DNA from 2 places in the Streptomyces sp. NPDC002574 genome. Region 2 is predicted to be linked to the other one. Evidence: predicted binding sites of a transcription regulator. Region 2 holds the regulator's gene; the other holds the start of a gene.
What was found. Region 2 encodes HspR, which represses chaperone genes until heat shock. Its sites were predicted from a motif close to TTGAGNNNNNNNNNCTCAA; they were not measured.

Region 1: a site for HspR is predicted at 2,223-2,241, ahead of lon (endopeptidase La). Genes of this name have one in related genera too.

Annotation. Positions count from the first base shown of each region.
Region 1 covers NZ_JBIARB010000003.1:171,967-175,372, forward strand. The annotation lists gene ACFYXS_RS07730 (ATP-binding protein) at 1-629, opposite strand, end outside; gene ACFYXS_RS07735 (response regulator transcription factor) at 626-1,372, opposite strand; gene ACFYXS_RS07740 (spermidine synthase) at 1,434-2,117, opposite strand; gene lon (endopeptidase La) at 2,265-3,406, shown strand, end outside.
Region 2 covers NZ_JBIARB010000007.1:329,181-332,586, reverse strand. The annotation lists gene dnaJ (molecular chaperone DnaJ) at 1-1,158, shown strand, start outside; gene ACFYXS_RS18990 (heat shock protein transcriptional repressor HspR) at 1,163-1,630, shown strand; gene ACFYXS_RS18985 (hypothetical protein) at 1,641-2,183, opposite strand; gene ACFYXS_RS18980 (helix-turn-helix domain-containing protein) at 2,180-3,349, opposite strand; gene ACFYXS_RS18975 (PA14 domain-containing protein) at 3,399-3,406, opposite strand, start outside.

The sequences.
Region 1 (3,406 bases), on a different contig from region 2:
AGGTAGGGCCACACCTCGAAGCGCTTGGCGTCCAGCGGAACGATGCCGCTGTCGAGGCGGGACAGGTCCAGCAGGTGGGCGACGAGCAGGCTCAGCCGCTCGGCCTGCTGCAGTGCGGTGCGCATCGTCTCCGGGTCGGCCTCGGAGACGCCGTCGACGACGTTCTCCAGGACCGCGCGCAGCGCCGCGATCGGGGTGCGCAGCTCGTGTGAGACATTCGCCACCAGCTCCTTGCGGTGCCGGTCGACGGCCTCCAGGTCGGCGGCCATGCGGTTGAAGGCGTCGGCCAGCTCGCCGACCTCGTCACGGCGGGCGGCGGTGACCCGGCGTCCGTAGTCGCCGCGGGCCATGCCGATGGCCACCGAGGTCATCTCCCGCAGCGGCGCGGTCAGCCCGTGGGCGACCAGCTGGGAGATGAGCAGCGAGGCGATGATCGAGAAGATCGTGATGATCCTGATCTCGGTCGCGGAGTGCATCGCCACATAGATGAGGAACGTGGTGATCGCCACAGAGGCGATCACCAGGAACTGCAGCGCCGCCTTGATGGACCGGAACGGGTCCCACGGCCGCAGCGCGGCCCACACACGGTCCCGCAGGCTCGGCGGGGGTGGCGCGCTGAAAGGGCTCATGGCGTGGGGGTCTCGAGGGCGTAGCCGACGCCGTGGACGGTACGGATGCGCTCCGCGCCGATCTTGCGCCGCAGGGCCTTGACGTGGCTGTCGACGGTCCGGGTGCCCGACGCGTCCGCCCAGTCCCAGACCTCCGCGAGCAGCTGCTCGCGGGAGAGCACGGCGCGCGGCTGCTGCGCCAGGCACACCAGCAGGTCGAACTCGGTGGGCGTCAGGTGCACGTCCGCGCCGCGGACCCGGACCCGCCGCTGGGCGTTGTCGATCTCCAGGTCGCCCAGCTGCATGTTGGCGCCGCGCGGGTCGCGGGCGGCGATGGTGGCCCGCTCCACGCGGCGCAGCAGGACGTGCACCCGGGCGACGAGCTCGCGCAGCGAGAACGGCTTGGTCATGTAGTCGTCGGCGCCCACGCCGAGGCCGACCAGCATGTCGGTCTCGTCGTCGCGCGCGGTGAGCATGAGCACCGGCACGGGCCGCGCAGCCTGCACGCGGCGGCAGACCTCCAGGCCGTCGTAGCCGGGCAGCATGACGTCCAGCACCAGCAGGTCGGGCTGCCAGGCGGCGGCGGTGTCCACCGCGGCCGGCCCGTCGCCGGCGGTGCGGACCTGGAAGCCCTCGGCCCGCAGGCGTACGGCGATGGCGTCGGCGATCGTCGCGTCGTCCTCGACCACCAGCACCCGGCGCTGCGCGCCGGGGGTGGCCGCGACCGCTGCGGCGTCGCCCGGAGTCGGCTGAGTGGTGTCCATGTGCGGTCCCCCATGGTCGTTTGCGTTGCGCAGCAGCGTACGGGGCACAACCGTGCCGCGGCTATCCGGGTGTGATTGCCAGGTGCACGACATCCGGAACGCCCCGATTCACGGGTGTCTCGATCGTCCGGACCTGCGTGAACTGCGCAGCCCGCAGTGCGTCCTCGAACGCGGCGGACGGCTGGGCCGACCATACCGCCAGTACGCCGCCGGGTGTGAGCCGTGCCCGGCAGGCCGCCAGGCCCTCGGGGCTGTACAGGCCCCGGTTGTCGTCGGTGACCGTCCAGTCGGGGCCGTTGTCGATGTCCAGGCACAGGGCGTCGTAGATCGCGTCCGCCTCCCGCAGGTACGCCACGAGGTCGCCCTCCAGGACCGTCACCCGCGGATCGTCCAGCGCGTGCTCGGAGAACGGGGCCAGGTGCCCGGCGCGGTGCCAGTCGACGACCGCGCGCTCGCGCTCGGCCACCGCGATCCGCCCCCAGCGCGGCTGCCGTACCGCGTGGGCCAGTGAGAAGCCCACACCCAGGCCCCCGATCAGCACCGACAGGTCCGCCCGGTCCGCCGGCAGGGCCGCCAGGGCCGCGTCGACCAGCAGCCGCTCGGAGCGGCCGTCGGAGGTGTCCATCAGAAAGGTGCCGTTGGCGATGATCTCGAACCGCTCGCCGTGCCGGCGCAGGGCCACCTCGCCGTACGGTCCCTCGCGGCGGTCGAGCGTGACGGGTCGTCCCTCTTCGTTCGCGTGCATGGGCTCAGCGTAATGAGCGGCTGGTCAGGGGCCGGTCGGAGGCCGGTAGGGGGTCGATCGCTCAGAGCGAACACGGTCCGGGGAACACCGGGGGCATCAGAAGCATTGAGTCTGCATAGCTCAACTTGATTGCTTTAGGGAGAGATAATGGCTCAATCGTCTTCGTCGGCGTTCGCGCCGCTCACCCTGCCCGTGCTGCCGCTCGACGACGCGGTGGTCCTGCCGGGCATGGTCGTGCCCGTGGACCTCACCGACGCCGAGGCGCGTGCCGCGGTCGAGGCGGCCCAGGCCGCGCAGCGGTCCGGTCTGCCCGGTGTCGGCAACAAGCCGCGGGTCCTGCTCGTTCCCCGGGTGGACGGCGACTACGCGGGAGTGGGCACGCTGGGCACCGTCGAGCAGGTGGGACGGCTGTCGGACGGCGATCCCGGGGCCGTGATCCGCGGCGTCAGCCGCGTGCGCATCGGTGCCGGCACGACCGGACCCGGCGCCGCGCTGTGGGTGGAGGGGACCGAGCTCGCCGAGCCGGTGCCCGCCGAGGCGCCCGGCACCGTCGCGGAGCTCGTCAAGGAGTACAAGGCACTGGCCACCAGCTGGCTGCGCAAGCGGGGCGCCTGGCAGATCGTGGACCGCGTCCAGCAGATCGACGACGTCTCGCAGCTGGCCGACAACGCCGGCTACTCCGGTTTCCTCACCACCAAGCAGCGCGTCGAGCTGCTGGAGACCGTGGACCCGGTCGCCCGGCTGAAGCTGGCCACGCAGTGGCTGCGCGACCACCTGGCCGAGCAGGACGTCGCGGAGACCATCCGCAAGGACGTCCAGGAGGGCATGGAGAAGCAGCAGCGCGAGTTCCTGCTGCGGCAGCAGCTGCAGGCCGTCCGCAAGGAGCTGGCCGAGCTGAACGGCGACCCGGAGGACGAGGCGGACGACTACCGTTCCCGCGTCGAGGCCGCCGACCTGCCCGAGAAGGTGCGCGAGGCCGCCATGAAGGAGGTCGAGAAGCTGGAGCGGTCCAGCGACGCGTCCCCCGAGGGCAGCTGGATCCGCACCTGGCTCGACACCGTCCTGGAGCTGCCGTGGAACACCACGACCCAGGACGCCTACGACATCCCCGGCGCGCGGGCGGTGCTGGACGCCGACCACGCGGGCCTGGACGACGTGAAGGAGCGCATCACCGAGTACCTGGCCGTGCGCAAGCGCCGCACCGACCGCGGTCTCGGGGTCGTCGGCGGGCGCCGCGGCGGTGCGGTGCTGGCCCTGGTGGGTCCGCCCGGCGTCGGCAAGACCTCGCT
Region 2 (3,406 bases):
AAGGATCTCTACAAGGTCCTCGGCGTCCCGAAGGACGCCACCGAGGCGGAGATCAAGAAGGCGTACCGGAAGCTCGCCCGCGAGTTCCACCCGGACGCCAACAAGGGCGACGCCAAGGCCGAGGAGCGCTTCAAGGAGATCTCCGAGGCCAATGACGTGCTGTCCGACCCCAAGCGCCGCAAGGAGTACGACGAGGGCCGCGCCCTCTTCGGCAACGGCGGCTTCCGCGGCGGCCCGGCCGGCGCGGGCGGGTTCGGGTTCGACCTCGGTGACCTCTTCGGCGGCGGCACCGCCGGCGGTGCCGGCACGCCCCAGGGCGGCGGCTTCGGCGGCGGTCTCGGGGATGTGTTCGGCGGTCTGTTCAACCGGGGCGGTACGACGACCCGTACCCAGCCCCGGCGCGGCCAGGACGTCGAGACCGAGGTGACGCTGAAGTTCACCGAGGCGGTGGACGGCGCCACGGTCCCGCTGAAGATGACCAGCCAGGCCCCCTGCAAGGCCTGTTCGGGCACCGGCGACAAGAACGGCACGCCCCGGGTGTGCCCGACCTGCGTCGGCACCGGCCAGGTGTCGCGCGGCGGCGGTGGCGGGTTCTCGCTCACCGACCCCTGCGTGGACTGCAAGGGCCGCGGCCTGATCGCGCAGGACCCCTGCGAGGTCTGCAACGGCAGCGGCCGGGCCCGCTCGGCGCGCACCATGCAGGTGCGCATCCCGGCCGGCGTCACCGACGGGCAGCGCATCCGGCTGCGCGGCAAGGGCGCCCCCGGCGAGCGCGGCGGCCCGGGCGGCGACCTGTACGTGACCGTGCACGTCGACGCCCACCCGGTCTTCGGCCGCAAGGGCGACAACCTCACCGTCGTCGTGCCGGTCTCCTTCACGGAGGCGGCCCTCGGCGGCGAGATCAAGGTCCCGACGCTGGGCGGCCCCCCGGTCACCCTGAAGCTGCCCCCGGGCACGCCCAACGGGCGTACGCTGCGGGCGCGTGGCAAGGGTGCCGTCCGCAAGGACGGCTCGCACGGCGATCTGCTGGTCACCGTCGAGGTCGCCGTTCCGGCGGCCACCGAGGGCAAGGCGCTGGACGCCCTGGAGGCGTACCGGGAGGCGACCGCGGACATCGATCCGCGGGCAGAGCTGTTCAAGGCCGCGAAGGGAGTCTGAACCGATGAGCATGGGCGGCGGCATGCGAGGCGGACGGGGGCGCAACCCGTACGAGCTGACGGACGAGTCCCCCGTCTACGTCATCTCGGTGGCGGCCCAGCTCTCCGGCCTGCACCCTCAGACCCTCCGGCAGTACGACCGGCTCGGCCTGGTCTCGCCCGACCGCACGGCCGGGCGGGGCCGCCGCTACTCGGCCCGTGACATCGAGCTGCTGCGCGAGGTGCAGCGCCTGTCGCAGGACGAGGGCATCAACCTCGCGGGCATCAAGCGCATCATCGAACTGGAGAACCAGGTCGCGGCCCTGCAGTCCCGGGTGGCCGAACTGGCCGCGGCCGTCGAGGGCGCCGCGGCGGCCATGCAGCAGCGCGAAGCGGCCGTCCACGCCTCCTACCGGCGGGACCTGGTGCCGTACCAGGACGTGCAGCAGACCTCGGCGCTGGTCGTGTGGCGGCCGGCGAAGCGGCCCGAGTAGCCGTTCCCCGCTACGCCAGCAGGTCGGCGGGTCCCTGCGACACGCGGTGCAGATGGCGCCCCGAGGCGATCATGGCGTGCAGCAGGCGATGGCCCTCCGCCGCGGGCACGAGTCCCTCGGCGCAGGCGTCCCGCATCAGGTCGAAGGTCTCCTTGGTGGTGATGCCGCGCCGGCGCGTGAAGTTGCGGGCGGAGCGGTCGTCGGTGATCCAGACGGAGCCGCGGAACTCCCGCCGGCGGGTGATCAGTACGCAGGTCTCGGCCTCGCCGAGATGCCGGGTCGGCGCGTGCGCCGGGCCGCCGAAGACCGCGCGGCGCAGCCGGTCGACCTCCCGCAGTTCGTCCCTCTCGGTGATCTCCACGGGCTCGCCCAGCCAGCCGGCCTCGGCCAGCCCCGCCAGCCGCGGCAGGAACCGCGCGGAGCGGGCCGCCTCGTAGGCGACGGCCTGGGTCCAGCGACCGCGGCCGTCCAGCACCTTCTCCAGCAGGAGCATCCGGTCCACGGCGGCGAAGTTGCACAGGACGGTGTTGTCCGGGAACCACCAGGCGGTCATGGCTGGAAGACCAGGTCCCCTTCTTCGGCGTCCTGTTGATCGGCGCCGTTGCCGGTGCTGTTTCCGGGTGCGGATCCGGGGGCCAGCAGGTCGTGCAGCCGTTCCACGTCGGTGTCCAGCAGCGCGGCCAGCGGGCGCAGCGTCGTCTCGCCCGCCAGATAGGCCTTGTACAACTCCGAGGCCAGGCGCGGCGGAAAGCGTTCCGCCGATGCCCGCGCCGCCTGCCGCTGGTACTCGTCACCGGCGCCCGCCAGCAGATGGCAGGACTCGGTGGTCAGGCCGCGCAGGTGCTTGCGGCGTACGGCGTCGATGAGGCCGAGCTGGTGCAGCCGCGCGGCGAGGGCGCTCGGCGACACCCGGAAGCGGACGACCAGCCGCTCGAAGGCGGTGTCCGTCAGCTCCCCCTCCGCGGCGGCGGCCTCCGTCAACTCCCGGGCGGGCATGAGCAGATGGGAGGCGAAGACATTGGCCCGCACCTCGGCCAGGTCCTTCTGCCGGCCGGGGGCGACGTGCGACTCCACGACGACGCTGCGGGCGTCCTTGGCGAGGATGTGGCAGAGCTCGTGGGCCAGGGTGAAGCGCTGCCGTGTCCACAGGTCGGTGGGCGCGACGAGGACGAGGCGGAAGGTGTCGGTCTGCCACGCGAGTCCGTCCACAGCCTGGGGAAGACCGGTGATGGCCACGTCGACCCCGAAGTGCTCCTCGACCGCGGCGATCAGCTCGTCGGTCTCCAGCTCCGCCGCCGGCAGCCGCTCCCGCGCCTGCTCCGCCAGCCGCTCGCCCTGCGCCGCGTACCGCTCGAGGGCGGGGTCCGGCTCCGGGACGGCGGGCAACTCCCCTGCCCGGTCGAGTAGTTCCAGCACCTCGTAGGCGGTCGCGAAGCGCGCCGTGACCTCCTGCGTGCCGGCCGGGTCGGGGGCGCTGTCGCTGCGCGTGCGGGCCGCGAGGGCGGGGCGCAGCGGTTCGTTGCCGGTCAGCAGCCAGTCCACGGTCGTGCCGCCGGCCTCGGCGATGAGCGCCAGGTCGAGCGAGGTGAAGCGGCGCACCCCGCTGAGCGACTTCGACAGCTTGTCCGGGGTCAGCCCGACCGACCGGGCGAAGGCGCCCTTGGTCATCGCGGCCGCGTCCATCACGGTGCGTACACGTTCGATGACATGCGGGTCCATGGAAACAGCGTAGGCGGGCCTTGCGATTATCGCAAGGCCCGCCTTTCTGTCATGGGG